One region of the Desulforamulus aquiferis genome, then DNA from elsewhere that is predicted to be linked to it. Evidence: riboswitches for the same ligand, from Rfam matches in the RefSeq annotation. Region 1 holds a riboswitch; the other holds the start of a gene.
The links. A riboswitch is a leader RNA that binds a small molecule or an ion and turns the genes downstream of it on or off. The one in region 1 is predicted to bind cyclic di-AMP.
Positions count from the first base shown of each region.

Region 1 (15,770 bases):
ACGGACGGACGGGATGTTAGGTTTGAAATGGCCCTGGATATAACCGAAAGTAAGAAGTCCGCGAGGGCTATTGCCAGGAGATTAGAATTTGTTGAAATGGTAAAAAGACTCTCATCCCGGTTTATTGGAACAATTTCCTTTGACCAGGCAATAAACGACTCCCTAGCGGATATAGGAATGTTATGTGATGCACATCGTGCCTATCTATTTTCCCTTAACTATGATCAAGGAGAGATGAGTAATACGCACGAGTGGTGTGCTGAAGGGGTAACACCTCAAATAGAAAGATTACAAGCCTTGCCACTGTCCCTTTTCCCTTGGTGGATAGCCAAACTTAAGTTGGGGGAATTAATACTCATCAATGATATTGATGAGCTTCCAGAGGAAGCTTCTAAGGAAAAAGAAATACTTAAATCTCAAGATATAAAATCTGCTCTGGTTTTACCTGTGTTTATGTCCAATCAACTAACGGGTTTTATTGGCTTTGATAATGTGAAGGATACGGCCTTATGGACGGAGGACGACTTAACCCATCTTCGAGTTGTGGCGGAAATTATTAGTAATGTCATGGAGCGGGATAAAGCCCTGGAAGATTTGACAAGATATAAGATTCTGGCGGAGAGAACCAGGGAGATTATCTTTTTTATTGGCATGGACGGGAAAATAATCGAAGCAAATAAATCTGCCAGCCAGTTCTACGGTTATTCACGAAGGGAACTCCTGGGTAAGAGCTTTCACGATTTAACCAAAAAAAGTGAGGAAGCAGAGGTTAATCCCCAAAGACCCCCTTATAATCCTAAAGGAGTTGCCTATGAGACGGTCCATTACCATAAGAATGGAAGCAGTTTTCCGGTTGAAATTAATTTACAAGAAGCTTTTATTGGCAACGAGAAAGTTCTAGTAAGCGTTATACGCGATATTTCTGAACGGAAACAGGTTGAAGAACATCTTCAGTATCTAGCAACCCATGATTACCTGACATCTATCCCCAACAGATACTACCTAGAGGATACTCTCCAGGAGGTTATTTTAGAGGCCACAGCAGCAACCCCAGGGGCACTGCTATTTGTTGATCTTGATAATTTTAAAGTAATAAATGATACCTTTGGTCATGCCGAGGGAGATAAAGTGCTTATTTTATTTGCAAATAAAATTAAGCAAATGGTCCGTAAAGGGGATTTTATAGCAAGATTAAACGGTGATGAATTTGCAATTATTATGGAAGACACCAACCTGAATGAAGCCAAGGTAATTGCTGAGAGATTTTTGATAGAAATACAAAATGAAGAGATAATTATTCAAGGAACAACCTTGAGTTTAACAGTTAGCATTGGGATTGCTGTTATTGATGGTTCAATTAACCCCCAAAGGTTACTGTCATATGCCGATATAGCCTTATACAGTGCCAAGGAGGGGGGCAAAAACCGTATTGTTATCATCCAAACTGATGAGGAAAAGATAACCCTTTCAGAATCACAAAGTATCGTATTAATGATAAAAGAGGCTTTGCGGCTGGGGAATTTTCTTCTTTACTTTCAGCCGGTCTATAGATTAGATGGCAGCCTGATACATTACGAAGCATTAGTTCGCCTCTACGACCATGAGGGAAGAATAGTTTTGCCGGGTGTTTTCCTGCCGGTTGCTGAGAAATTTGGTTTAGTATCATTAATTGATCGCTGGGTGGTACATAATGCCATTGACATCTTAAAGGACAATCCCGAAATGTATATTTTTGTGAATATATCTGCAAGTAGTCTAGGGGATGAAGAGTTACTTAAAACAATAACTAATTATATCAAACAAAGTGGGGTTGAGGCCAATCGTATTGGTTTTGAAATTACGGAAACCACCGCTATAAAGGATTTGCCTAGGGCCGAACACTGGATTCGCAAACTAAAAGAGATAGGCTGTAAGTTTGCCCTGGATGATTTTGGCGTTGGATTTTCGTCATTTACACATCTACATTTGCTGCCGGTAGATTTTCTGAAAATAGATGGCTCCTTTGTACGGGACTTAGACTCAGATTATACTAAAAGGGCTCTCATTAAAGCCATGAATGCTGTTGCCCACACCTTGGGGAAATCCACAATTGCTGAATATGTAGAGAACGAGCAGATATTATCAATATTAAAGGATCTTAATGTGGATTGTGGACAGGGCTATTATTTAGGCATGCCCTCTCCCCTAGAACAGATATTATAAGAAAAAAGAGAATGGTTGTAGGGAATTTTGGGATAGGCGAAGAATGGTAACACAAACAAGTTAAATCCGGAGGAATAAATGAAAAAGAATAAACTTGTTTCTCCTATTCTGAAATGGGCCGGGGGCAAGAGGCAGCTTATTGAGGAGATAAAAAAATACGTACCGGACAAATTTACTACTTATTACGAGCCATTCATCGGAGGTGCCGCGGTTCTTTTTCATATCCAACCCCATAAGGCCGTAATTAACGATATTAATTCTGAATTAATGAATGTATATCAAGTAATTAAATATGACGTGGAAAGCCTCATCAAAGATTTAGCGAAGCATAAGAACCAGCCTGAGTACTTTTATCAGATAAGGGAATTAGACAGGGACAAAGAGAAATATAGCAGGCTAACCCAGGTTGAGAAAGCCTCCAGAATTATATATTTGAACAAAACCTGCTACAATGGGCTTTTTAGGGTAAACAGAGCGGGGGAGTTTAATGCACCCTTTGGTAAATATAGGAACCCAAATATTGTAAATGAGATTACCCTCAGGGCAGTAAATAATTATTTTAATAAAGCCAAAATTACCTTTTTAAATGGCGACTTTGAAGATGTTGTAAAGGGTATAAGAAAGGGGAGCTTCGTGTATTTTGATCCACCCTATGATCCGGTTTCAAGCAGTGCTAATTTCACTGGTTACGATAAAGGTGGGTTTAATAGGGCGGAACAGGAGCGACTTAAAAAGCTATGTGACACCCTTAATAATAAAGGTGTCAAATTTTTACTATCCAACTCGGCAACAGACTTCATAAAGCACCTGTATAGGGATTATAGAGTAGAAATCATTCAAGCTAAAAGGGCGATCAACTCAAAGGGAGAATTAAGGGGAGAAGTTGATGAAGTGCTGGTGAGAAACTTTGAGTAAGACCAAGAATGACGAGGCTTGGGAGAAGTTGTTCGAAATTTATAAAATAATTCCTGCCATACAAAGGGAGGGCAGTTTTGAGATTTCTGCCACGCAAATAAATAAGCTTCGTGAGGCCAGACTTATGACAAAGTTTGACCACAGGGCAAACTTACCAAAGGTTTTTAGCGACAATAAGTTATCAATTTTGCCCATTACCCGTGGAAGCTATGTAATATCCCCTTTTGAGGCTTACCAGGAGCTTAAAGATATAAATGCCGGGATTTCTAAAGTACCCTTCCCCGAGTATTTGCAGAGTATAGACTATGATAATATCAGCAGTGAATCCACAGCCATCAATTGTGCCTTTGTCTCTGGAATTATAGCCGACTTTGTTCAAGACCAAAATTTATTGCCCACCGTTAGCGGGAGAATGAGTTCAAATTCCTTTAGTTTTAGCATTAGAAATACAGCCACCGGTAAGGGTATGCCTGTAAATGTTGTTAATTCCCAAATTGAAATCGATGGGGGTTATGAGGGGTATGATTATCTCACTTTAATAGAGGCAAAAAATTCTATCTCAGATGATTTCCTGATCAGGCAATTATACTATCCCTATAGATTATGGTCGGGAAAGGTTTTGAAACAGGTCAAACCTATTTTTATGGTTTATACAAACGGCATTTATTCCCTCTACGAATATGTTTTTGAAGATATAAATAATTACAATTCCCTCCTATTGGTTAAGCAGAAAAATTACAGTATTGAGACAGTCGATATTAATTTAGGTGAGCTTTTGCAGGTTTTTGAAAGGGTACAGCTTGTATCCGAACCCGAGATACCCTTTCCCCAGGCAGATAGCTTTAGGAGAGTTATCAACTTATGTGAGCTGCTATATCAAAATAACATGACAAGGGATGAAATTACCACTAATTACGATTTTGATCCAAGGCAGACCAACTATTATACAGATGCTGCAAGATATTTAGGGCTGGTAGATAAACAGAAGGAAAAGGGCTCTGTGGCTTATGTCCTAACAAGTGAAGGAGAAAGGATTTTTCAGCTTAAATATAAAGCCCGGCAATTAAAGTTTGTTGAATTGATAGCTAAACACAAGCCTTTTTACGACACGTTAAGACGGTGTTTTACCATAGGAAAAATACCTGCAAAGGATGAAATAGTTGATATAATGAAGAAATCTCAGCTTTATAGGGTTGAATCCGAAAGCACCTTTAGAAGAAGGGCCTCCACCATAGCAGGTTGGCTCAAATGGATCATGGATTTACAAAGATAAATCAAAGGCATATGGCCTTTGATTTTTTATTTTGCTGGAAATGTGTTAACTTAAGAAAGTCTTAAGTTTTTCATAAACCCTATATTAAGAATTACAAATTATAATTTATATAGTCATTAATGATAGATATTGATTGGAAAGGAGAGTTGGGATGGACAATTACTTTGTACTGGTTGTGGATGATGATAAAGAGATTCGGGATGCCATTGAAATTTACCTAAAAAATGAAGGCATCACGGTTATAAAGGCTAAGGATGGCATAGAAGCAATTGAAAAATTAAATGAGCAGGTTATTCATCTCATCATTCTAGATTTAATGATGCCTCGGCTGGATGGGATAACCGCCACCTTTAAAATAAGAGAAAAGCAAAACATTCCTATAATTATACTAAGTGCCAAGAGTGAGGATACAGACAAGATATTGGGACTTCAGGTAGGTGCCGATGATTATGTCACAAAGCCCTTCAATCCCCTGGAGCTCATTGCCAGGGTGAAATCACAGCTGAGAAGATATGTCACCCTGGGGAACTATGAAGGGGCGAAAAAAATAATTGATCTTAACGGCCTGACCCTGGAACAAGATGCCAAGGAAGTAACAGTGCTGGGTGAGGTGGTTAAACTGACACCCATCGAATATAAAATTGTTGAATTACTAATGACGAACCCGGGGCGGGTGTTTTCAATTAATGAAATTTACGAGCGAGTCTGGAAGGAACCAGGCTACAACGCTGAAAATACCGTTGCCGTACACATTCGTAAAATTCGTGAAAAAATAGAGATTGACCCAAAGAATCCAAGATATCTTAAGGTGGTGTGGGGAATTGGATATAAAATGGAAAAATAAAATTGTTGTGGCAGCCTGGGTGTTGCTGTTTACCTTTGGACTTAATGGGATATTTTGGGGCTTATCAAACTCCAGTGAATACCTCAAAAAAAGTTATTTCTATACCCAGCGGTTTGAAAATCAGCTTAGTAATTTTACTAATTATTTAAGCCTGTTAGAGTTAAGTTATCTGCCTAAGGAGGAAATGAAGGAAAGCATCATAGTTTCAGAAGAAGAGATAAATGAGCACCGCTACAGATACGGAAACCTTACAGAGCAGATTGAAAATATTAAAGGGCAGTATGAGGGTAAAATTCAAGAGGCACAAATAAATAATAATGCTGAATTAACTCAAATGTATATAGACGAAAGGGATAAAAAAATAGAGGATATTACAAATAATTTTAAGAGTGACGAGTACGTGCGGGAAAAGGTAATTCAAGAAAAGGGGCAGCAGGTAGATAAGTATTACCAAGAACTGGAAAGTCATCGGGCTGAATTTAACAAATATAGGGCTGACTTTAAATACTACTTAAAGGATACCTCAACGGGAGAAACCTTTACTAATTTAGAGGCGGCTAATGATGCCGAGGCCAATAGACTCTTAAGCAATAAGGATATGTTATATGTGCGCAGCTACCCTTCGGTAAGACAAGGCTATCTAAGCACAGAAGGTCGGCGCCTTGTATACCTTCAATACGGAAGTTCTGTGGCTCCCCTGGAAGTGAACAAAAATAAAGTATTTGAGGGTGTAATAGCAGTACCTAAGACAGCCCCTGCAGCAGGTATGGTATTAGGAAGTTTTCATGATTATCAAAGGAGTCAGATGCTTTACTTCCTATTTGTGCTGAGTTCCATAGGGGCCCTTGGGTTGAGTCTGAGGCTATATAAAAAGACACCCATTCCAGAAATTATGGGTAATGAAAAATGGCAAACTCTTTATAACAAAATACCAATAGATGTAGCAGGCATGACTTTTTTAATCTTTACCCTGATAACCTTGAGAAAATTAACCAGAAGCAATTTTATTTACTTAGACTACATGTGGGCTTTTGTAGAAGATTTTCTATTTGGATTAGCTTTAAAGGCAGTCTTTGTTGCATTTACTGTGGTTCAGGGAAGGTTACTGTTTAAGAGGCTGAATAAAGGTCAAAGTGATAAAGAATGGCAAACCAGCTTGCTATATAAATTATTCCAATCAACAAAGGAAGCCTTTTTAATCAGGAGTATAGGGATCCAGCTTTTGATACTATTGATGATAGCATTTGCCTTTGGTATAGGTGCTGTTGCGGTGTTAATGGAGCCAAGGTTTATACTGGTGTATTTTCCCCTATTCTTGCTGATAGGCCTACCGGCCATATTTTTCATGGTCAGACGAATCGGTTATTTCAATCGCATCGTCACTCACTCAAATGACTTGGTGCGGGGAGATTTACGGTCAGACATACAGGTTGTTGGCAAATCTGCCTTAGCCAATTTGGCGCAAAGCATAAACACTCTAAGGCATGGGGTACAGGCATCCCAGAGGGAACAGGCTAAAAGTGAAAGGTTAAAAACCGAGCTAATCACCAATGTTAGCCATGATTTGAGAACACCCCTAACCTCCATAATCACCTATACAGAACTGCTCAAATCCCCGGGTTTAGGCGAGGATGAACGTAATTCTTATATTGAAATTATCGACCGTAAATCTAAGAGATTAAAGGTTTTAATTGATGACCTCTTTGAAGCATCAAAAATGGCCAGCGGTAATATTGAGTTGGTAAAGGAAAAGGTCGATCTGGTCCAGCTATTACAGCAAGCCTTGGCAGAGCACGATGAAACTATCAGCTCGTCCACCCTGCAATTCCGAGTCTCGAACCCGGAAAAAGCCCTGTACGCCATAGTAGATGGACAAAAACTCTGGCGAGTCTTTGATAACCTCATCGGAAACATCCTAAAATACTCACTGGAAAACACCAGGGTATATATCTCTATTAAATCCCAAGGCGGCAACGCCATCATTTCATTCAAAAATGTGGCCAAGTACGAGCTTGGCGAAGATATTGACGAACTATTTGAACGCTTTAAGCGGGGTGATCAATCCCGCCACACAGAAGGCTCAGGCCTGGGCCTGGCCATCGCAAAATCCATAATAGATCTACACCAGGGCCACATGGATATAGAAGTGGATGGCGATCTCTTCAAAGTAACCATATCCCTAAACACCACCAATCCCTAGTGTCAGGGGGACGGTTCTTCTGACAATCTGAGGCGATTGTCGGGTAGGAATGTTCCCTTTAGATTTCTATGACAGTATAACCTTCCTCAAGGATTGCTTGTTTAATATCAACTAGACCTGTTTTTCCTTGATCAAAGCGAACTGTTACCCTATTGTTCAAAGGGTCAATATTAACTTTATCTACCCCTTTAAGTGTATATAATCTATTTTTAACTGCGGTGTTACCGTTACCACTGATTCCGTCAACCCTAAGTTCAGCATTAACTAACATAAGAATTCCTCCAATAAAGTATAGTGTAACCTTATAATATCCAAAACAAGACAATTAACCCCCATAGAATTCTATGGGGGTTAAAATGCACGTGTATTGGCATATTGTCAGTGGAACCGTCCCCGTGACAGGGGGTTAGAAGCGGAGGGAGAGGCAGGTGAGGCCGCCGTCCATTTTTTGAAATTCGGACATGTCCAGTTCGATAGTGGTATAGCCTAGGGCTTGAATGGCAGATAGTGTTTGAGGGAACCCTTTGGCAACAAGGACAAAGTCGTTGATGAGGATACAGTTGGCAGAATAGTTCTCTGCAGTGGGTGTTTGAATAATATTGTAGTCTTTGAAGATTGGGTGATTAGCTAGATCTCCAGCGGCTACAAAGTTTTTTTGATCTAAGTATGTAATGCCGGTTTTTAGGTGTAGGAAATTATTAAAGGATACTGCTGAGCCGGTATAGTGGTACTTATTTAGTATGTTTATTAATTGCTTAGCACCTTCCTCATTAGTGCGGTGAGACAAACCAATATAGAAATGGTTCTCGACCCTCATGACGTCCCCTCCGTCAAGAAGCCCGTCACCCACAATAGCTTCTATTTCTGAGTAGTTATTCCTTAATGTGTCCCCTATGATCAGCTCTTCGCCTTGTCTGCTTTCCGCACCCAGCCGGGTAATTACGGCGCACTTTTCAGTGACGATGGCAGTATCTTCAACAAAGGTTGAATCAGGATACCTTTCATCTGCTTCTAATACCCTAACTTTAAGGCCACATCTTTCCAAAGCCGCTACATATTGAGCATGCTGCTCCAGGGCTTGGTGATAATCTGGCTTACCCAACCCGGCCTTAGTGATCCCTGCAGCAAAGTTTGTACTAGGTTTTCTGACAATAGCTTGAGTAAACATGGAAACAACCCCTTACGTTAATTGAATGCTTATAATTTCTACAATGTTCACAAACAATTTGATTTTAACCTACCCAGGTGCCTATGTAAAGAAATACAAAAGTTAGAGATGAAGAAGAAATTCTCTTCAGCAAAGGCCACCCTATTGCAAGAGCCATGTTATAATAATCCGTAATTTAGGGAATCAAAGGAGGCAAGGAAGAGTCTTGTGCTTCCTGCTTCACATACTAGGTTAAGGAGATAGATTTAGCATTGAATACACAAGGAGTACAGAATAGTGTCAAAGGTGCATATAAGCCTCGAATTGAACAACGTATTTTGATTATGACCGCCGTTCCAGCGGAGCGGGATGCTGTACTGAGGGGACTGGGGGGTGAGACAGGCTTTGATGTCCTGGCAGCAGGTGTTGGACCTGTAGCCGCCGCAGTTCAAACGGCTAAAGCCCTAGCAAGGGCAAAATATAGTTTGGTAATAAGTGCCGGTATCGGTGGGGGCTTTCCCGGTAAGGCGGAGGTGGGTTCCCTGGTGGTGGCCAGTGAAATTATTGCTGCTGATCTGGGGGCGGAGACCCAGGAGGGGTTTTGCAGCTTAGAGCAATTAGGCTTTGGCTCATCCAGAGTCCCTGTTGATGAGGATTTATTGAATCTGGTGTACGAGACACTGCTTGGATCTAAACTTCCTGTTAACACCGGGCCTGTTCTCACGATATCAACGGTAACCGGCACCGCAGAGAAGGCCAGGGAGCTGGCTGGCAGGGTTCCGGGGGCAGCTGCGGAAGCCATGGAGGGTTATGGAGTGGCTTTGGCTGCTCAGGACAGCGGTGTAGAAGTTTTGGAGCTTAGGGCCATCTCCAATCTGGTAGGCCCCCGTGACCGTAGTGCCTGGCGGATCAAAGAGGCCTTAGAGGCTTTGGAAGCAGCTACTTCAATATTAGTGAGGGTGTTGAAATGATCAAAATAGCTTTTTCTCCATGTCCCAATGATACCTTTATTTTTCACGCCTGGGTGCACGGATTAATTCCTGGTGCGCCTAAGCTTGAGGTTACCTATGCAGATATTGATATAACAAATAATCTGGCAGCCGGGTTAAAGGGACCAGATATAATCAAAATCTCCTATGCAGCTCTGCCCTGGGTATTGTCCCAATATGATCTTTTACCATGTGGGGGAGCTTTGGGGCGAGGTTGTGGCCCATTGGTACTGACTTCAAAGGCAGTAGATTCTGCCAAGAAGCCCGGCCTTTTATCCGGGAGAAGTGTAGCGGTACCCAGTGAGAGGTCTACGGCCTACCTGCTTTTCCGGTTATGGGCAGCCCAAAATGTGCCGGGGGGAGTTGGCCAAATTAAAGTGCTGCCCTTTCACGAAATTATGCCTGCGGTACGGGACGGTCTGGTAGATGCTGGGCTGGTAATTCATGAGGCACGCTTTACATATCCTTCCTATGGCTTAAAGCTATTGGTAGATTTAGGCAGCTGGTGGGAGTCGGATACCAACCTGCCAATCCCGCTGGGAGCTATCGTAGCCCGTAAAAATGAGAATCTCCAGGCAATTGCCGACTGGATTCGAGCCTCGGTGAAATATGCCTGGGCTCACCCGGAGGAATCTAAACAGTATGTACTAAAGCATGCCCAGGAGCTGTCGCCAGAGGTAGCACAGGCACACATTGGACTTTATGTGAACGACTTTACAGAGAATCTTGGAGAAACGGGCTTTAAGGCCGTGACCACCCTGCTAAAACGTGCCTCGAAAGAAGGACTGGTGCCAGAGGTAAACCTGAATACACCGGCAAGCTATTAATAGTATTAGATTATTAAGTTTGTGGTCCATTGTCTAAGAATCCCTAAGGATCCACAGTTATCGTGAAGAACTTTTAGCATTTATAGGTTAATTGTGTAATATCACTTTATTCTTTATTAAATGCCATATTAACAAGGCTTATAACGTTATAACAATTTTAAATATTATGTTAAAATTAAATTTGTCCAAAAAAAATCATACTATATGTCGCTTAATTCCTCATTCCTGGGGAAGCGGGGGAACCATATTTTTGGGGTTAATACGGTGTGCTTCACACTGTTAGGGTTATACTTTTCAATCCGAACCCGTCAGCTAACTTCGTAGGCGTAGAAAAGTTAAATTGCAATGGTTAAATCTTTACTTTAATCATTTGTACTAATTTTTTGTCGTCTTCCCCCTTGGAGAATAATTCCAAGGGGGTTTTTTGATCATTTGAATGGGGGAGTGATATGATTCAATTTGAAAAAATAACAAAGTCCTTTGGTGATCTTGTTGTGGTAGACAAGCTGGATTTACATGTCAAAGAAGGTGAGTTCTTAGTTCTGATTGGACCAAGTGGGTGTGGTAAAACTACAACTTTAAAAATGATCAATCGTCTTGTGGAGCCCACCTCCGGGGATATCTTTGTAAAGGGTAAAAACGTCATGGAAATGGACCCGGTGACGCTGCGACGTGAAATTGGTTATGTTATTCAACAGATCGGTTTGTTTCCCAATATGACTATCCAAGAAAATGTGGACGTAGTGCCCCGTCTTCTGGGCTGGGACAAGGAGCGAAGAATTAATAGGGTAAGGGAATTATTAAGTCTGGTGGACATGGACCCGGAGCTTTATACAAATCGCTACCCCAATGAATTAAGCGGCGGACAGCAGCAGCGTATTGGTGTATTAAGGGCATTGGCAGCAGAGCCGTCAATCATTCTTATGGACGAGCCCTTCGGGGCACTTGATCCGATAACCCGCGAAAGTCTCCAGGATGAATTGAAAAACCTCCAAAGTAAGCTGCACAAGACTATAGTTTTTGTTACCCATGACATGGATGAAGCCTTAAAATTAGCAGACCGCATTGTTTTGATGAAAGACGGTAATATTGTACAGTTGGATACTCCCGAGATGCTCTTGCGCAAGCCGGCCAATGATTTTGTTGTTGATTTCATAGGAAAGCATAGAACAAACGGTCAGGAGCTGCAAGCAGTTGAAAGCATCATGAATCCTAACCCGGTACTTATAAGTCCGGAGAAGGGCATAGCTGAGGCTGTAGCATTAATGAAGCGTAAAAGGGTAAATACCTTGTTGGTGGTAGACAGCCAGCAAAGGTTATTGGGCACCCTTTCGGTGGAAACCTTACGGGCTTATAAAAATGCTTATAAAGTGGGGGACTTGGCATACAGCAGTGTGCCTACGGTCAAAGCCGGTTCGCTGGCCCGGGATGCCTTTGATATGCTAATAAACCAAAGGTTAGATTATATCCCGGTGGAGGATGACAATAATAAAGTGCTGGGGATAATCACCCGTACCAGTATGGTAAATGCCCTGGCAAATGTGGTTTGGGGTGAGGAAGAAACAGCATGAATGAATTAATACAAACCTTTATTAACCGCCATGATGAAATATTGATGTTAACCTGGCAGCACATTTATATTACAGCGGGATCCGTTGCTTTAGGTGCGCTGCTTGCCATTCCTCTAGGCATCTGGCTGGCTGACCGGGAAAAAGTAGCCCGGTATGTATTAGGATTTATAGGAACAATACAAACCATACCAAGTTTAGCTTTTTTCGGATTTGCCTTTCCTATTTTAGGCATCGGCTTACTCCCCGCAATGACGATACTTTTTCTATATTCCATCTTTCCGATTCTTCGCAACACGTACACTGGTATCAAAGAGGTAAATCCCGCTCTGGTTGAGGCAGGGCGAGGAATGGGTATGAATAAATGGGAACTTCTTACCCTGGTGAAGCTGCCATTGGCACTGCCTCTAATTATTGGTGGTGTTAAGATATCCACAGTTTACATCGTAAGCTGGGCCACAGTGGCAGCCCTAATAGGTGCAGGAGGGCTCGGAGATTTGATCCTTGGTGGTATCAGCATGGTAAACATTAATCTAATCATTGCAGGCACCATTCCCGCGTCACTACTGGCCATTTTATTTGGCTTGATGATCACACAAATTGAAAAAGCAGTAACGCCACAGGGCTTAAGGGCAAAATAAAAAATGAAGGAGGTGTACTATGTTTGAAATAACATCCCTTTCCATTGAACATTTGTGGCTATCGGCTTCCGGAGTATTGATTGCCGCACTCATAGGAATACCCATAGGCATAATTTTGCTGCAAATACGTTCATTGGCAACCCCTGTGCTAGGTCTAATAGATATGTTGCAAACAATTCCCAGCTTAGCAATGCTGGCCATAGCCCTATACTACTTTGGCCTTGGCAACGGCAGCTTGATATCTGCATTAGTGGTATATTCCTTATTACCAATAGTAAGGAATACCTATTTGGGCCTAAAGGGTGTCGATACCAATTTAATAGAAGCAGGTAGAGGTATGGGAATGACCAAGCTGCAGTTGCTATGGCAGGTGCAATTACCCATAGCCCTTCCAGTCATGTTATCCGGCTTTCGGGTGGCCATGGTGACGGCCATAGGAATTGCTACCATAGGGACCTTAATTGGTGCCGGAGGCCTTGGCAGTCCCATCTGGAGAGGTATACAGTTAGCCGATAACTCTATGATCTTGTCTGCTGCTATACCGGCTGCGTTACTGGCCATACTGTCAGACGTAATATTAGGTACTCTAGAGAAAATCACTGTTCCAAAGGGATTAAAGACAAGGGAATCAGTTCAATAAAGGGAGGTACAAAATGAGGGGAAGAAAGTACTATATTTTAATAGCTTCATTGTTGATTTTAATGTTGGCCATAACTGGCTGTGGAGGCGGAGATGCCGCCGGTGGCAAGGAAAAGATTGTAGTGGGCTCTAAGAACTTTAATGAAAGCATTATTCTGGGTGAGCTTATGGCTCAACTAATTGAAGCAAAAACTGATCTGCAAGTTGAACGAAAGTTGAATTTAGGGGGAACCCTGGTGTGCTTCCAAGCACTGAAAAAGGGTGACCTTGATGTATACGCCGATTATACAGGAACAGGATTAATGGCGGTACTAAATATGCCTGTGGAAACAGACCCTGATAAGGTTTATGATATCGTACAAAAGGAATATAATGAGCAGCATAATATTAAGTGGCTAAAGCCCCTTGGTTTTAACAACACCTATGCCATAGCAGTTCGCCAGGAAACTGCAGAAGAGCATAATCTAAAGACAGTTTCCGATTTAGCACAAGTATCACAACAGCTCGCCTTTGGTACCGACCAGGAATTTATTAACCGTGAAGATGGCCTAAAGGGACTAAAGGAAACCTACAACATGAAATTTGAGAAAGAGCAGGCCATGGAGATAGCCTTACGCTATCAAGCCATTGCTAATAAAAATATATCAGTAACAAATGCCTTTGCAACCGATGGAGAACTGATTAAATACGATTTGGCAATATTAGAAGATGATAAAAATTTCTTCCCTCCCTACTACAGTGCACCAACCGTTAACCAGAATACCCTGGAGAAGCACCCCGAGTTGGAAGAGGTTTTAAATCTATTGGCCGGGCAAATTAGTGATCAAGAGATGCAGCAGCTAAACTTCAAAACAGCCGTTGAGGGCCAAGCCGAAGCAGAAGTGGTAAAAGAATTTTTACAAAGCAAAGGGCTAGTATAAGTTAAAGAACCAGGGTTTGCAATAACCCCTGGTTCTTTTCTTACTTAAGCGATAGATATTGCTAAATAAATGGTAAAATATAGCCTAGGCAACCAACAATTTTAATGAAATGGGGATTATTTTCATGGCAGAACATCAAGACTTATACTATCTCCGTAAAGCAATCGAGGTATCACAGCGGGCAAGGGAGCACGGTAATACCCCTTTTGGGGCGGTGCTGGTTGACCCGAAGGGGATCGTACTTTTGGAACAGGAAAATATAGAAATCACCGAGGCAAACTGTACCGGACATGCGGAAACCACCCTTATGGAGCGGGCCTCTAAAGAGTATTCGAAAGAGTTTCTCTGGAAATGCAGCTTGTATACCACGGCGGAGCCCTGTGCCATGTGTGCCGGGGCCATTTATTGGGGTAATGTTGGACGGGTGGTCTATGGAATAAGTGAGCAGAGGCTGCTGCAGCTCACCGGGGATAATGAGCAAAACCCAACCTTCGATTTACCCTGTAGGGAAGTCTTTGCCAGGGGACAAAAGCAGATTGAGGTAGTTGGCCCTTTCCCCGAAATTGAGCAAGAGGTTGTTAAAGTCCACGAAGGTTTTTGGGACTAGAAGGGAGCAATAATATGTACCAAATTGCCCATATCGGCATCAAGGTTAAAGATGTGGCAAGGTCCATGAAATTTTATCAAGAGGTTTTAGGCTGTGAAGAAAAGGAGCGTCATGAAAATGAACGGGTGAAGATAATCTTTGCCATGAGCGGAAACGACATATTAGAATTTATTCAGGATAAAACAAAGGAGAACAATCTCCCCGAAGGTGTTGTTAACCATATCGCCTTTCATGTAGCTGATATTGAAAAAGAAATTAACAGGCTCCGGGAGCTTGGGGTGAAATGTATATCCGATGAACCCAGAGAGTTTAACGGAGGGAAAATATTCTTTTTTTCCGGGCCAGACGGGGAAATACTGGAGTTTGTTGGGTAAGGGTTACCCATTGGGTAAAGCCTAACGTTTCAAATTAACGTTAGGCTTATAAATACAATTGAAATAAAAAGACAGTCTAAGTAATTCTTAATCAACCACCGGTTTATTAAATTCAATATGATTAAGCTCAAAATGATACCAACTGAAATCCCCGGTATTCAATCTCCAGACGACTTCTCCCCGGGTCGGCACCCTTATGCCCTCAAATTCCCGATAATCCTTCATGGTGACCAGCCATTTTTCCAGAACGTACTTTCCATCCACCGCCATATATCTATCGGCGGAAAAACTGGTAACCTCACCCAGATCATTAAACTCAAACACCCCGGAGGTTGATAAGCCATCATAGCTCATGGTGGCCCTTGCCGAATGGGTGTCTATTTCTTCCCATTTAATATAGTCACATAAAGCCGCCGTTGGGTACCAAACAATTTCACCTAAATACCTTAGTTGCGTGCCCTGATCAATTTCCTCTCCACGGGCGTCGGCCACAGTAAATAAAGACAGGATTTTAATCAGCATATTGCCCTTACCCTCGGTGAACATATCCCTTCCGGCTATGTGTATCAATGGGGCAGCTTTAATTTTAGCCCGCCAAATAAAGCCCGGTGGGTTTGTGGTATA
Region 1 is NZ_JARPTC010000012.1:99,323-115,092, forward strand. It holds gene P6N53_RS08885 (EAL domain-containing protein) at 1-2,202, shown strand, start outside; gene P6N53_RS08890 (DNA adenine methylase) at 2,281-3,117, shown strand; gene P6N53_RS08895 (type II restriction enzyme) at 3,110-4,390, shown strand; gene P6N53_RS08900 (response regulator transcription factor) at 4,542-5,234, shown strand; gene P6N53_RS08905 (HAMP domain-containing sensor histidine kinase) at 5,212-7,434, shown strand; gene P6N53_RS08910 (heavy-metal-associated domain-containing protein) at 7,493-7,705, opposite strand; gene P6N53_RS08915 (dimethylarginine dimethylaminohydrolase family protein) at 7,841-8,602, opposite strand; gene P6N53_RS08920 (futalosine hydrolase) at 8,854-9,552, shown strand; gene P6N53_RS08925 (1,4-dihydroxy-6-naphtoate synthase) at 9,552-10,397, shown strand; cyclic di-AMP (ydaO/yuaA leader) riboswitch at 10,596-10,739, shown strand; gene P6N53_RS08930 (ABC transporter ATP-binding protein) at 10,847-11,968, shown strand; gene P6N53_RS08935 (ABC transporter permease) at 11,965-12,606, shown strand; gene P6N53_RS08940 (ABC transporter permease) at 12,626-13,246, shown strand; gene P6N53_RS08945 (glycine betaine ABC transporter substrate-binding protein) at 13,260-14,165, shown strand; gene P6N53_RS08950 (nucleoside deaminase) at 14,290-14,772, shown strand; gene P6N53_RS08955 (VOC family protein) at 14,787-15,146, shown strand; gene P6N53_RS08960 (DUF6544 family protein) at 15,234-15,770, opposite strand, start outside.

Region 2 (15,770 bases), on a different contig from region 1:
CATTGGAACGCAGTACAGGATACACGCATGGCTAGGACGGGCTTTGGCTTTGTTAAATCAATGTCAATGCCAGATACTCAGACCCAATTCAACTTCTGTTTCCATGATAATGCCCAAAATTGGGATAATAATAACGGTACTAACTGGAGCTTTCAAGTTCATAATGGCATAGTGGAGCAATTTTAATTTATACCTGCCGGTACCTCCGGCAGGTTTTTTTCTTGGTTATTAATTAAATGCTCATATTTCCAATGTGCTAGGTAAATACTAGTTCAGAATGTGAGAGAACGGAATTGAAGGGTGCGTGAAAGTTTGAGGGTTCTTATGTTTTCGTGGGAGTACCCACCCTTAAGTGTAGGTGGGCTGGCTCAGCATGTCTACGATTTAACTGCTGCCATGGCTGAGCAGGGTGATGAAGTGCATCTAATCACACGGGGTAATCCGGGCACTCCAGATTTTGAAATAGTTAAGGGAGTAAGAATTTACAGGGTAAATCCCTTTAAGGTTTCCTCTACGGATTTTGTCACATGGGTTATGCAATTAAATATGGCAATGATTGAGAGAGCTATTCCCCTAATCCAAGAACTTGGCAATGTGGAAATTGTTCATGCCCATGATTGGTTGGCAACCTATGCTGCCAAGGTATGTAAACACGCCTACAAAATACCCCTGGTGGCTACAATCCACGCAACCGAATGGGGAAGACACAACGGTTTACATAATGATATTCAGCGACATATTAGTGATATTGAATGGTGGCTGACCTATGAATCCTGGAAGGTAATTTGCTGCAGCCACTATATGTTTGACGAGTTGAGGCGGGTTTTTCAATTGCCGGAGGATAAGTTGAGAATTATTGCCAATGGCGTAAACCCGGAATATTTTAAATATGACCCAGGTAACAATTGTAGAAGGGGTAATTATGCATCCCCGGGGGAAAAGATTGTTTATTATGTAGGGCGTTTGGTACCCGAGAAGGGTGTCCAGGTGTTGTTGGACGCAATACCTAAAATTATTAATTATCACCCCAATACCAAATTTATCATTGCCGGTAAAGGACCCTTTGAGGGCAATTTAAAGGAGCAGGTAAATAGAATGGGCCTTAGTGAAAGGGTTTATTTTACCGGGTATGTAGATGATGCTACAAGAAATTCCCTATATCATTTTGCCGATGTGGCTGTTTTTCCCAGCCTTTACGAGCCCTTTGGTATAGTTGCACTGGAGGCTATGGCTACCAGAACCCCTGTGGTGGTATCGGATTCAGGAGGTCTGGGAGAGATAATCAATCATAAAATAAACGGAATGAAATTTTACACAGGCAACCCTAATTCCCTGGCAGACAGCATCTTACATTGCTTAATGGACCCAATTTCAGCCGGGGAAATGGAGCGAAAAGCTTACCGTGACGTAATTCAGGACTATAACTGGTCTGGTATTGCCCGGCAAACTAGAAAGGTGTACCGGGAGGTAATCGAAGCAAACAGAAATGCCCCTTGGCAATATCAGGAGAAAGGTCACCTTTTTGGCAAATTTAATCGCATGATTAGGCATTAGGTATCTGAATCCAAGGAGTGATTAGGCTTGAAGGCAATTATTATGGCTGGTGGTGAAGGAACTAGACTTAGGCCCTTGACATGTGAAAGACCAAAGCCAATGATGCCGGTTGTTAACCGTCCAATGATGGAACATATTTTAGAGCTTCTTAAGAAACATGGAGTGCAGGATATTGGAGTTACTCTGCAATATATCCCTGAAGCCATTCGAGATTACTTTGGCAATGGCGCAGATTTTGGTGTTCATATGCGTTACTATGTGGAAGAAGTTCCCCTTGGAACTGCCGGTAGTGTTAAAAATGCCCAGAGGTTTCTCGATCAAACCTTTGTTGTAATTAGTGGCGATGCTTTGACAGATTTAGATTTGAGTAAGGCTATGGAATTCCATCGTCAAAAAGGTGCCATGGCAACCCTGGTTTTAAAACAAGTGGATTGTCCACTGGAATACGGAGTGGTAATAACCGATAAAGGGCAAAGAATTACTCAATTTTTAGAAAAGCCGGGCTGGGGTGAAGTGTTTAGTGACACAGTCAATACCGGCATCTACATATTGGAACCGGAAGTATTAAACTATTTCGAACCAGGACAAAAATTTGACTTTAGCAAGGATCTTTTCCCCAGGCTGCTTAAGGATAAACAGCCAATGTTTGGCATTGCTTTGCCGGGTTACTGGTGTGATATTGGCAATCTGCAGCAGTATGTTCAAGCCCAGCATGACTGTCTGACCGGTCAAGTTCAGGTGTCTATCCCCGGTGAAGAAATTGCTCCTGGCTTATGGGTTGGTGAAAACTGTGAGGTTAATTCCAGGGCACTGCTAAAGGGCCCTGTCCTGCTAGGAAATAATTGTACTATTGGAGCTTCAACAGTGATTGACTCCTTTTCGGTAATTGGTGACGGCTGCTTGGTTCAAGAGCAGGCTACAATAAAACGAAGTGTTCTTTGGGATAATGTGTATATTGGACCTAAGTCTTCAATACGTGGCGCTGTGGTTGCAAGTGGGGTTAAGATTAATAGTAATGCCTCTATATATGAAGGCTCAGTGGTAGGAAATGAATCGGTCTTAAAAGAACGTAGCCTACTTAAACCAGACGTTAAATTATGGCCCGGCAAAGTTATAGAAGCAGGGGCAACGGTAGAGAGCAGCCTTGTATGGGGAACAGCCAAAGCTAAAAACCTCTTTGGGATTGAGGGAATTACCGGATTAGCTAATATTGATATTACCCCTGAATTTGCCTGTAGGGTTGGTGCAGCTTACGGGGCAGGGCTAGGTATAGGCTCAAAGGTGGGCATATCCTGTGATAGTTTTCCTGCCTCAATCATGATTAAATCTGCTCTAGCCAGCGGTCTTCAGTCGTCAGGTGTTGAAGTCTTAGACTTTGGCCAAGGGATAACTCCCATGCACAGGTTTGCAGTCAGGGCCAACAATTGTAAGGGTGGCATTCATGTAAGAATTAATTCCCACCGCTCGGATAAAATAAATCTATTATTTACCAATGAGCTGGGAGGCAATATTTCACGGGGTCAAGAGAGAAAAATTGAAGGAACCTTGGATCGGGAAGATTCTCGTCGGGTGGATGCTAAAAAAATAATCCCCATAAAGAATGACCAGGTGGTAGCAGGGTTATATATCGAAAATGTTATTCATGGTATAAATGCTGAGGCAATAAAGAAATCGGGTCATCATTTAGTATTATCCTATAATAGAACCAATCTAGATCCATTTATTTCTAAGACCCTGGGCACCCTAGGCATTACCTTAGAAAACTTAGAACTAGATGATCAGCCAAAGGATTGGCAAAATTATTTAGCTCTGTTGCAGGATGTGCAGAAAGCCGTTGAAAGTCATGGGAAGGCAACCGGTGCAATAATAGATCCTAATGCCGACAGGCTGATCATGATTGATGGAAAAGGAAACGTCATAAGTGATGAAATGCTAACGGCACTGCTTTCACTAATCATCTTAAAGGAAAAGGTTGGCCCGGTCATAGTTCCGGTGACTGCCCCCAGGGTTATAGATGAATTGGCAGAGCGGTACAAGGGAAGGGTGGTAAGAACCAAGACATCTCAACAAGATCTGTTAGATAAAATTCTGAGTCATAGTAACCAGGTTGGTGAACCTGTACATCATCAAATGATGAATTTTGATGCCCTTTCAGCTCTAATCCGAGTATTAGATTTTTGTGCCAGGGAGGGCGTTGCTTTATCAGAATTATTGTCGGAAATACCTGAGTTTTATCTGCAGAAGAAAGAGGTTGAAGTGCCGTGGGAAGCTAAAGGCCGTGTGATAAGGAGACTTATTGAAGAACAGGCGGATAAAATGGAATTGCTGGACGGGGTAAAAGTGTATCACCCCCATGGCTGGGCGTTGGTGCTACCGGATCCAGAGGAGCCAATTTGTCGAGTTTTCACTGAGGGTATATCCATGGAGGTTGCAGAGGAATTAACAGACCTATATGCCCAAAAAATCAATCAAATAGCCAGAGCCTGACCTTTTGGTTAGGCTCTTTGCCTTATTTGAAAGGGAAAATCGTATCATTGTCGAATAGATAAGTGAATTATCCAGGAAGAGAGGGGTTGTATTTCTTGCGGGGGCTTTATCAAGATGATCCCTATTTGTTGCAGTTTAGGTCTAAAGTTACAGGAAGCATTGCTGAGGAAGAAAAGACCGGAATCTTAATCGAAAATACTGTGTTTTACCCAGAGGGTGGTGGTCAACCATCGGATCAAGGAAATTTGGTCTGTGCTCGTCGATCCTACGAGGTATTACATGTTGAAGAAAGAAATGGCCAAATTATCCACTGGATTGCCGGTACAGCCATGCCTTCTTTGGGAACTGAGGTATTAATGACGGTAGATGCGGAAAGACGCAGGGATCATATGCAGCAGCATCATGGCCAACATATTATTTCTGCTATTTTTGAGCAGCAGTATGGCTTTGAAACAATTGGCTTTCATTTAGGACAAGAAACTTGTACCATTGATCTAAAAACCTCGAATCTATCGCCAGAGCTTTTAAAAGAGGCGGAGATAGAGGCTAACAACATAGTTATGGAAAATTTACCAGTAAAGACCGAGTATTACCGAAGAGATCAGCTAGCCCCGGAGCTGATGGCAAAGCTTCCTTCGGAACAGACGGAAGTCCGCCTCGTTATTATACCCGGTATAGATGAAAATGCCTGCTGTGGTACTCACCCTAGATATACCGGTGAGGTTGGACCCATAAAACTACTGAAGACTGAAAAGGTGAGGACTCATGTGAGACTCCACTTCATATGCGGCCTAAGGGCGGTCATTTGGATGCAAGGGACAGCAAACCTGCTGAAAGATTTAGAAGATGCCGTTGGTGCAGCGGGAAGCGAGGCTGTCACAAGAATAAACAAACGGGAGCAGGAAATTAAACAGTTCCAAAGGGAGCGCAAAGAGCTATTAAAATTCAAATATCAAGCTATTGCCGGAGAACTAAGGAATAAAGCCCAAAGGATAAATGACGTTACATTAATAATTCAGCATATTGATGATGCAGATATGGATATGCTTCGAGGATTAGCTTGTTCCTTGAATCTAGAGAACCAGGTGACGATATTAGCCGGAGGCCAGGGACCTTTTAATGTCGTTTTCGCCTGCGGTCAAAGTACTCCCGTTCCGGCCAGCAAATTGGCAGAACATATTTGGCCTTTACTAAAGGGAAAGGGTGGCGGAAGCTCCGGTTTTGTTCAGGGGGCGGCACAGGAACTGCCCCTTGACCGGCTTACGGAAGAAGTAATACATTTAATAAAGAATAGTTAAATTAGGATAGGGCCTTTAGCTTAAGTATTTATCAAATATTATAAAAAAAAGATGTACAACTTTAAACAATAGGAGTAATATTTACTTGTAACAACTAAAAATTAGCGCTGAATTCATTTGAAGCGGGGGAACCACTTTTTTGGGGTGAATCCATATTTGGTAGGGTTAAGCTTCAACCCGAATCCGTCAGCTAACCTCGTAAGCGTAGAAGTGCTGTTCCATATTATTAATGGGATTTCTTTGCAATGCATAAACTAACGGCACATGTGTCGTTAGTTTTTTTATGAGAAGGAGATTGTAAATGAAACAATTTGCAATTATTGGATTAGGTAGATTTGGCACAAGTGTTGCTACAACCTTAATAAATATGGGTTATGAGGTTCTAGGAATTGATGTTAATGAAGAAAGAGTTAACGAATTAGGGGATAAGTTAACACAAGCGGTGAAGGTTGATGCTATAGATGAACCTGTTTTAAAAGCCCTTGGCATTAGAAATTTTGATGTGGTAGTCGTTGCCATAGGAAAGAATATCCAAGCAAACATACTAGTCTCAGTAATGCTAAAAGAAATGGGTGTAAACAAGGTAGTAGCTAAGGCACAGACTGATTTGCATGGTAAAGTGCTAGAGCGTGTAGGGGTGGATAAAGTAGTATACCCTGAACGGGATATGGGTATAAAAGTCGCCCAGGCCCTTGTTTCTAAGAACATAATGGATCAGATTGCGCTCTCCCCGGAGCATAGTTTGGTGGAGATGGCTGTGCCGCCTGATTTTATTAATAAATCCCTTGAGAAGTCAAATGCCCGACAAAAATATGGAGTAAGTATCTTAGCCATTCGCAGGGGAGTAGAGATCATTATTTCACCACACCCCAGTCAAGTAATGCTGGAGGGCGATATCCTGGTGGTTATTGGTAAGAATGAAAAGCTTCAAAAGTTTGAAACTATTGATATTTAGAAGCCCTTTGGAGGCAAAATGATGGCATTTTCAAAAAAAATCAACCCTCCCTTCCTCATCATTATTGGCTTTGCAATAATAATATTTTTGGGAACCCTTTTATTGTCATTACCTATAGCGTCGTCCACCGGTGAAAGCCTTGGATTTTTAGATTCGCTATTTACTGCAACTTCAGCTGTATGTGTAACTGGGCTGGTTGTTTTTGACACTGGTTCAGACTATACTTTGTTTGGTCAAATTATTATTATGATTTTAATTCAACTAGGCGGCTTGGGGTTTATGACCTTCGGGGTTACTACAGCAGTTCTATTAGGGAAAAAAATAGGTTTAAGAGAAAGGCTGTTAATTCAAGAATCAACTCATTCTATGTCAAATTCTGGATTAGTAAGACTAGCATTAAATATATTATTTATTTCCTTACTTTTTGAATCAATTGCTACATTGATTTTAACAATAAACTGGTATGAAGAAATGGGACCTTTGAAGTCATTTTATTATGCATTGTTTCATGCAGTGTCGGCATTTAACAATGCTGGTTTTGCACTATGGCCGGATAGTTTAACACGCTACATGGGAGATCCCATTGTCAATGTAGTAATAAGTAGTTTATTTATAATCGGCGGGATAGGCTTCATTGTCATCCTGGACATATACATAAAGAGAAAGTGGCAAAAATTATCCTTAAACTCTAAAATTGTCTTAATTACCACAGGTATTCTTTGTGCTGCCGGTTTTCTATTTGTTCTAGTCATGGAGTCGCTAAATCCTAAAACCTTTGGGGATTTAACATTTAGTGAAAGACTATGGGCATCCTATTTCCAAGGTGTTGTTACTAGAACAGCAGGTTTTAATACCATAGATATCGGACAGATGATGGCTGCTTCTCAGCTATTTATCATCTTCCTAATGTTTGTTGGAGCGTCCCCCGGTTCTACCGGCGGTGGTATCAAAACAACTACCTTTGCAATATTAATTCTATCATTATCAAATATTATTAAAGGGCGGAGTGAGGTTTCAGTTTTTAAAAGAACAGTTGCTACTGATATGATACTTAGATCCCTTGCTGTTATCATAATTTCTCTAGGAGTGGTGATGACCTCAACACTACTATTAACAATTACAGAACATAGCCTCCAAAGGGATTTTCTTGAGGTCTTATTTGAAGCAACCTCTGCCTTTGGAACAGTTGGGCTGTCTATGGGCTTAACGGCAGAATTATCGGTTTTAGGCAAGTTAATAATTATAGTAACAATGTTTATAGGTCGTTTAGGTCCTTTGACCCTGGCCTATGCCTTAGCCCGGAGGAATGTGAAACCAAACATTCGATATGCAGAGGAAAAAATCTTAATTGGATAGATAAAATAAAATCCCACATGAAGTGGGATTTCAGACTGTTGAAAAAGATACAACCGGGTTTTAATAATCCCGAGCAGCGATATTCGGAGAAGTGGAAAACAGCGCTTCGCGAAGCTGAGGATGCGAAAATGGGTGCCCGGACATGGACGTCCGGGCAAGCCTGAGGTAAACACGATGTTTACTCGAAGGCGGCCCATTTTCGCCCGAAGCAAGCGGTTAGCGCTGTCCACTGCGGAGAGAGGAGTCGTGAGGGATTATTAAAACCCGAATATAGGTAGTTCCTCGACAATCTGCAAATCCCACATGAAGTGGGATTTTGTTTATTGCATGTTTGGGAAGTCCAGCTGACGGAGGGCTTCGTATACTGCTATGGCGACTGAGTTGGAAAGATTTAAGGAGCGAACACTGCTTAACATAGGAATCCTAATACAATAGTCTGGATTGGCAGCCAACAGCTCCTTGGGGAGACCGGCAGTCTCCTTGCCGAAGACAATAAAATCATCCCGTTGAAAGTCTACCTGATGAAAGGATTTACTGGCTTTAGTGGTGAAATACCAGAAACGTCCATGGGGGTATTTAGCTTTAAGGGCCGGGAAATCATCATGGTAATGGATATCCAACTGCTGCCAGTAGTCCAGGCCGGCTCTTTTTAGGTGGCGGTCATCGGTGGAAAATCCCAAGGGTCTCACTAGATGCAGGCTTGCCCCGGTTACCGAACAGGTCCTGGCAATATTACCGGTATTGGCTGGTATTTCCGGTTCTACCAATACTATATGCATTACTTTGGCGCTCCTTTATTATTTGCTGATGGACAAACTTCTATTAAACCACAAAGCTCACAGCGGGGACTTCTTGCCAGACAAATCCTTCTACCGTGAAGGATCATCTGGTGATGAAGCCTTTGCCATAATGCCTCGGGAAAAACTTGACACAGATCCTTTTCCGACTGCTCCGGTCCTTTACCATTGGATAGCCCCCAGCGCTGAGCCAGTCGATGCACATGGGTATCAACCGGAAAGGTACTCTGGCCGAAGGCTACACCTAAAACTACATTAGCAGTTTTTCGGCCGACTCCCGGTAGCTTTTCTAAGTCCTCTCGCTTATCAGGAACCTGACCTTGATACCTCTCTAAAATGATTTTGCTGGTATCAACGATAAATCTACTTTTATTGCGGAATAATCCACAGCCCTTGATCTCCAGAGCCAATTGCTCCGGTGTTAGACCGGCAAAATCCCCTGGAGTTGAATAATTCTTAAACAGCTTTTTGGTGATTTTGTTTACCTGAACATCAGTGCATTGGGCCGATAAGATTACAGCTATGAGTAATTCAAAGGAAGTAGAAAACTCAAGCTCTGTGGCTGCATCAGGGTACAGCTCCGATAATTTACCCATAATCATTTGGGCCCTTTTTACGGTCTCCTTGTTAGCCATTTTTCAACAGCCTGGCATGCTCCACCTTGATGCATGAATCTTGAATAAAGGTAACTCCAGCATTAGAGGCAAGTGCTGCTGCAGCGTCATTGGCGATGCCTAATTGTAGCCAGATTGCCTTAGGACCAAGGGGAATGGCCTGCTCTACTACTCCCGGAGTATCCTCACTCTTTCTAAATACATTAACGAGATCTATTGGCTCGGGTATCTCAGCTAAGGTTTTATAGGATTTCTCACCAAGGACCTCCTTAACCCGGGGATGAACCGGAATGATACGATATCCCTGCTGCTGCATATACTGGGCAACTTTAAAGCTATCTCGATTTGGCTTGTCCGATAGCCCCACAACAGCGATAGTTTTACATTCCTTTAGAAGCTCTTTTATTTTATGATCATCTGGATTAGAGAACAAAATAATTCCTCCTTTGTCAATATTGACCTAAAAATCCAAGCCATGATAAAGTATAATAGTGTGCGTCAAAGACTGTCAACAGTTGGCTTTTACAGTAATTTACCCTAGGAAGTGATTGAATGGGTTCAGTACTATTGGCCGTGGCCATAGGAATTATAGTAGGTCGTTTTAAAATACTTCCCTACAGCCAAAATTACGTCAGTAAATTTACGGCCATTTGTTTAATTATTATGCTCTTTGCCATGGGTGCACAATTAGGGGCAAACGATAAACTAGTATCAGACTTAAGTCGTCTTGGCTGGCAGGCTATGGTTTTAGCCTTTGGCAGTATCCTGGGAAGTCTGATGCTTGTCCGTCTGGCAGAAAACTATATTAATAAACAGCTGGAAGGTAATCGTAATAAAACTACTCAGAATTTATAAAAGCAGGTGAAACAATGACCTGGGTAATTATTGGTGCTGTACTTTTAGGTGTAGTTACTGGCCATTGGCTATTTTCAGAAAATGCCTCAGGCTACTTAAATAATATAACCACCATTGCTTTATACCTTATGCTTTTTGGCATTGGTGTTGATTTAGGTCGCCAGAGGGAAGTATGGCTAAGACTATGGGCTATGGGTTGGAAGATTCTTATGCTGCCCCTGCTGGTGGCTATTGGTAGCCTGGCGGGAGCAGCCGTTTCCGGCTATATCCTAGGACTTCCCTTCAATGAATCCACAGCCATAGGTGCAGGCTTTGGCTGGTATAGTTTATCAGGGATACTCATCTCAGAAATTTACAATGTAGAAACAGGTGCCCTGGCTTTTATGACCAATGTTGCCAGGGAATTGCTGACATTTATTTCAGTTCCCCTGGTGGCTCGCTATATAGGGAGACTGTCAACAATTGCACCGGGAGGTGCCACAACAATGGATACAACTTTGCCGATTATTACCAGAGCTACAGATTCTGATATGGCTATTATAGCCTTTATCAATGGTTCCGTACTTTCAACTATGGTGCCGATTTTAGTGCCTTTCCTGATAAAACTAAATTTATAATACTACAAATTTCCCCAATAGACCATCAAGAGCCTGGCAGAATTCACCAAACCATGGGCAATTATTCCTGGTAATAGAGAGCCGGTTAGGTGATAAATTATAGCTAATGCTGCACCCACCACGGCAATCTGAGCAAACCAAATACCACTTAAATGAGCTGCTGAGAAAAAGACAGAGCTTACTGCCACACCCAGGGCAATACCCCATTTTCTAGCAAAGGCTGAAAAAGCCATACCTCTATAATAGGCCTCTTCAGTTATTGGAACCAATATACCACCAATAACTATTGGCAAAAGCAGCCCTGCTGGATCGGCAGCTCCTGCAGCCGCTTTGACCAGAGGATTTGTACCTGTATCAGCTGCAAATAAAAAAACCAGAGCTCGCTGAGTCCCCTCGGCCAGGAGATAGAGAGGAATAGCGGCAGCGATGCCATAACCTATCTGGCGTCCAGGATGATCAAAATTAAAACCTAGCTGCCTCAGACTTCCCTGGCGCAGCACAAAGAAAAGTGTTAATCCAAGCAAAATAGCCCGGTCTGCCACCTCTACGAGGCGTGGCGAAATTCCCGGAAGGTAAGGTAATATCAACTTTCCTACAAGGAAAACAAGGACGATTCGCAGAAAAAAAACCCACAACACCTCAGAAACTCCCCACAGTTCCTTCATAGTAATATCCTTCTTCATAAAAAGCACCCTCCGCTATATTCCAATTTAACAAAAATAAAAATCATTATAAAGGCATTTTTGCTGGGCAATACTAAGAAAGTCATTGACATTATAATTTGACCTTTTTTATTATTTCCTCTTTATTGATAAATACTGTCTCGGTTTAGCTGTTCATATTTTCCAAGGAGGGGTATAGAGATGGATAACTTGTGGCCTTGGCTAATAGGAGTGGCGGTTGCAGCGGTAATAGCTGCATTGATACTGCCAATAATACGCAGGACTACTCCTAAGAAGCCAGAACTTCCTGAAGCAGAGGAAGAATATGCCGAAGAAATTTTTCCTGTGGCAGTGCAATTAAAACCTAAGGTGGATGACGGACCACATATTCCACATGATTATGGAATTGATCGACTAGTCCTAACTGCCAAAGATCCGAATTGGCTTCATGCTTACTGGGAGATATCCACAACCAGGCAGAATGAATTTACAAACCTGTATGGAGCCGAATTTTGGCACTCCTCAAAACCAATTATTAGGGTATATGAGGTTGTAGGTATGCCCGATAGTCTGGAACAAACAGTGCAAAGCTTTAGGGAACTATTCCTTAATCCTTGGGCAGATAACTGGTTTATAGAAGTGGGGAAGCCTGATCGCAAATTTTATGTTGAATATGGTCGACTTTTACCCAGTGGTAAATATGTACCTATACTTCGTTCCAACACAGTAACAACTCCTAGGGCAACAATTTCCGATAGGATTGATGAGGAATGGATGTGGATAGAAGGTATTTACCAGTACATTGGTCAAGTCAAATATGGCATGAGTTCCCCGGTTCTAACGGAAAGACAAATTATCGCTGGAATTGAATCAATCGTTCCAAGTGGCATATCTTCTCCTGGCTTAGAAAAATAACGAAGAGGTGAATTTGATTGGCCAAAGGATACCTGGCTATAGTCCTACATGCTCATCTTCCCTATGTAAGGCATCCGGAAAGTGAACATTTTCTAGAAGAAAAGTGGTTTTATGAAGCCCTTTCTGAAACGTATATACCGATGGTAGAAATCTTTGAAAGGCTAGTCCAGGATAATGTTCCATTTCGATTAACCTTTTCGATTTCGCCACCTCTTTTATCAATGTTTACGGATCCTTTGCTTCAGCAGAGGTATGTAAAGCATTTGGGAAAATTGATAGAGTTAACCCATAAAGAGGAATCCAGAACCTATGGGACTCCCTACCATCAGGCGGCCTTGATGTATAAAACCAGGCTACAGAAGGCCTACGATATATTTGTGCATCACTATGGTTGCAATTTGGCAACGGCCTTTAAAAGGTTCCAGGACTTGGGTAGGTTGGAAATTACCACCTGCGCTGCAACCCATGGTTTTTTGCCACTGATGATGATCAACCCTCAAGCTGTAAGGGCACAAATAAAAGAAGCTATAAAATTACACAAGGATCATTTTGGAGTGGAGCCTAAGGGTATCTGGCTTCCTGAATGTGGCTACTATGAAGGTGTAGATGATATTTTAAAGGAATACGGTATAAATTTCTTTTTCACCGACAGTCATGGGGTGCTATTTGCTTCCCACCGGCCTAAGTTTGGTGTTTATGCACCCATTTATTGTCGTTCAAGTGTTGCTGCCTTTGGTCGGGACATAGAAAGCTCCAAGCAGGTTTGGAGTGCAAATGAAGGCTATCCGGGTGATCCGGATTACCGGGAGTTCTATCGGGATATCGGATATGATCTTGACCATGAATATATAAAGGACTATATCCATCCCGAGGGCATTAGGATACATACAGGTTTAAAGTATCATCGGATAACCGGAAAGGTAGACTTATCCGATAAACAACCCTATAATCCGGAATGGGCCAGGGGTAAGGCTGAACAGCATGCCGGGAACTTTATGTTCAACCGGGAAAAACAGGTGGATTATTTAGCAAATTATATGGATCGGCCACCCTTAATTGTTTCTCCCTATGATGCGGAGTTATTTGGACACTGGTGGTTTGAAGGTCCCTTATGGTTAGAGATGTTAATTAGAAAAATTGCCTTTGATCAAAAATCCATTGAGTTAATAACCCCATCAGATTATTTAACCCGTCATAAATGTAATCAAGTCGCCACCCCCTGCCAATCCACCTGGGGTGCTGCCGGCTATAATGAGGTTTGGTTAAATGAAAAAAACCATTGGATTTATAGGCATCTGCATATGATTGCGGATCGCATGACAGAATTAGCAGATAGCTTTCCGAAGGCAGAGGGGAATTTGCTTAGGGCCTTAAAACAGGCAGGACGAGAAGTGCTGTTGGCTCAAAGTAGTGATTGGGCCTTCATTATCTCCACCGGGACTATGGTACCCTATGCCATTAGGAGAACCAAACAGCATGTGGCTAATTTCCTGCAGCTTTACGACCAAATAAAGTACTGTAAAATTGATGAGGGTTATCTAGCCCATCTGGAGTGGCAGAACAATATCTTCCCTGATATTGACTACCGTTCCTGGAGAACCCATGCTGATAAAACTAAAACTGCTATATCATAGACTGCCCACCGGCAGTCTATGATTGTCGAGAAACTACCTATATTCGGGTTTTAATAATCCCTCACGACTCCTCTCTCCGCAGTGGACAGCGCTAATCCCTTGCTTCGTGCGAAAATGGGCCGCCTTCGAGTAAACATCGTGTTTACCTCAGGCTTTCGCGGACATCCATGTCCGCTCACCCATTTTCGCATCCTCAGCTTCGCGAAGCGCTGTTTCCACTGCTTCGATTGTCGCTGTTCGGGATTATTAAAACCCAGTTATACCTTTTTCAACAGGCTGAGACTGCCCACCGGCAGTCTCTTATTTTATGTTTGCTTACACCCTTTTTCATACTTTGCTATAATAATTAAAAAATGCAAAGGTGTTGATTATAATCAAGGTAGATATTCTTGCCTTTGGTGCCCATCCAGATGATGTGGAGGTAGGAGCCGGAGGCTTAATGGCAGTGTTGGCGCAAAGGGGTTTAAAGGTAGCTGTAGTTGATCTCACTGGTGGGGAAATGGCCTCCAACGGCAGTCCTGAAGAAAGAAATAGGGAGGCCCAGCGAGCTTCTGAGCATTTGGGCTTATCCTGGCGAAAATGCCTGGGTATTCCAGATGGGAATATCCATATTAATAGTGAGAATATCTTATCAATGGTTAAAATCCTTCGTGAATGTCGCCCAACCCTAATCTTAGCTCCTTACTGGGATGATCGGCATCCCGACCATATCAATACATCTCGATTGGTTCAGGAAAGCCACTTCAGTGCCGGACTTAGAAAACTATTACCAGATATGGAGCCCTATAGACCGCCCCAAGTTTGGTATTATTTCTTATCCAAGGCAGCAGAGCCTAAATTTATTGTGGATATCTCCGATGTATATAATAATAAAAGGTCTGCAGTTCTAGCCCACGAGACCCAGTTTGGGAACAAGGCCGGCAGGGTTGAGACCTTCCTCAATTATGGACCTGGAAGCTTATTAGATTTAATGGAGTCTAGGGATCGTTATTTCGGTTCTTTAATAGGAGTCCTTCATGGAGAAGGGTTTACCACCAAAGGTCCGTTAGCATTAAGAAATCCCTTAAATCTGCTGGAGGTGTTCGGTTGAGGATTGGAATTCTTTGCCACTCTACCTATGGAGGTAGTGGGGTTGTAGCAGCTGAATTAGGAAAAAGCCTGGCAGCAAGGGGCCATGATGTACATTTTGTGACAATAGGACGGCCCTTTAGACTGTCATCTTATCACCCTAATATTTATGTTCACGAAGTGGCAGCCTTTCAACACCCTTTATTTGAAGTGCCACCCTATTTCTTAACCCAAATAAACAAAACCGTTGAAGTAATGCGTCGCCATAAGCTGGAGGTATTGCATGCTCACTATGCAGTGCCCCATTCCCTCGGGGCCCATATGGCAAGGCAAATCTCCGGTGAAAATATTCCTGTTATAACTACACTGCACGGAACTGATACTTCCCTGGTGGGTGCTCATCAAGAATTTTTCGAGATTACCAAGTACGGTTTATTAGTAAGTGATGAGGTTACGGTTGTTTCCTCCTTTTTGGCTAAACAAACCAGAGCAACCTTTGGTCTAACAAGGGACTTGCCGGTAGTATATAATTTTGTAGATCCCGACGTATTTAAGCCAGGATTAAAGGGTATAAAAAGTAAACTAACCCCTAACGGGGAACCTCTATTAATTCATATATCAAACTTTCGACCCCTTAAGAGGGTGTCGGATGTCCTAGACATATTTAGTATTATCCGTTCAAAAAGGACAGCCAAGTTGGCAATGATTGGGGATGGGCCGGAGATGCCAATGGCCCAAAAAAAGGCGGCCCAGTTGGGCCTGCTGGATGATACATACTTTTTAGGCCGGCAGGACTCGGTTGCGTCCATACTAGCTGCCTCTGATGTTATGCTGTTTCCATCCTGCTGTGAAAGTTTTGGCTTGGCTGCCCTAGAGGCACTATCCTGTGGAGTGCCGGTGATAGCTACCAATGCTGGTGGTATTCCAGAGGTTATTGAGCATGGTGAGGTGGGTTTTT
Region 2 is NZ_JARPTC010000021.1:172,538-188,307, forward strand. It holds gene P6N53_RS14540 (carbohydrate-binding protein) at 1-186, shown strand, start outside; gene P6N53_RS14545 (glycosyltransferase family 4 protein) at 313-1,554, shown strand; gene P6N53_RS14550 (mannose-1-phosphate guanyltransferase) at 1,582-4,041, shown strand; gene P6N53_RS14555 (alanyl-tRNA editing protein) at 4,128-5,339, shown strand; cyclic di-AMP (ydaO/yuaA leader) riboswitch at 5,435-5,559, shown strand; gene P6N53_RS14560 (potassium channel family protein) at 5,641-6,294, shown strand; gene P6N53_RS14565 (TrkH family potassium uptake protein) at 6,316-7,650, shown strand; gene trmL (tRNA (uridine(34)/cytosine(34)/5-carboxymethylaminomethyluridine(34)-2'-O)-methyltransferase TrmL) at 7,971-8,429, opposite strand; gene nth (endonuclease III) at 8,429-9,082, opposite strand; gene P6N53_RS14580 (CoA-binding protein) at 9,075-9,494, opposite strand; gene P6N53_RS14585 (LysO family transporter) at 9,614-9,916, shown strand; gene P6N53_RS14590 (LysO family transporter) at 9,931-10,533, shown strand; gene P6N53_RS14595 (CPBP family intramembrane glutamic endopeptidase) at 10,536-11,216, opposite strand; gene P6N53_RS14600 (DUF4912 domain-containing protein) at 11,397-12,110, shown strand; gene P6N53_RS14605 (glycoside hydrolase family 57 protein) at 12,128-13,744, shown strand; gene bshB1 (bacillithiol biosynthesis deacetylase BshB1) at 14,106-14,834, shown strand; gene bshA (N-acetyl-alpha-D-glucosaminyl L-malate synthase BshA) at 14,831-15,770, shown strand, end outside.
Region 2: another riboswitch for cyclic di-AMP. It lies ahead of P6N53_RS14560 (potassium channel family protein); the one in region 1 lies ahead of P6N53_RS08930 (ABC transporter ATP-binding protein).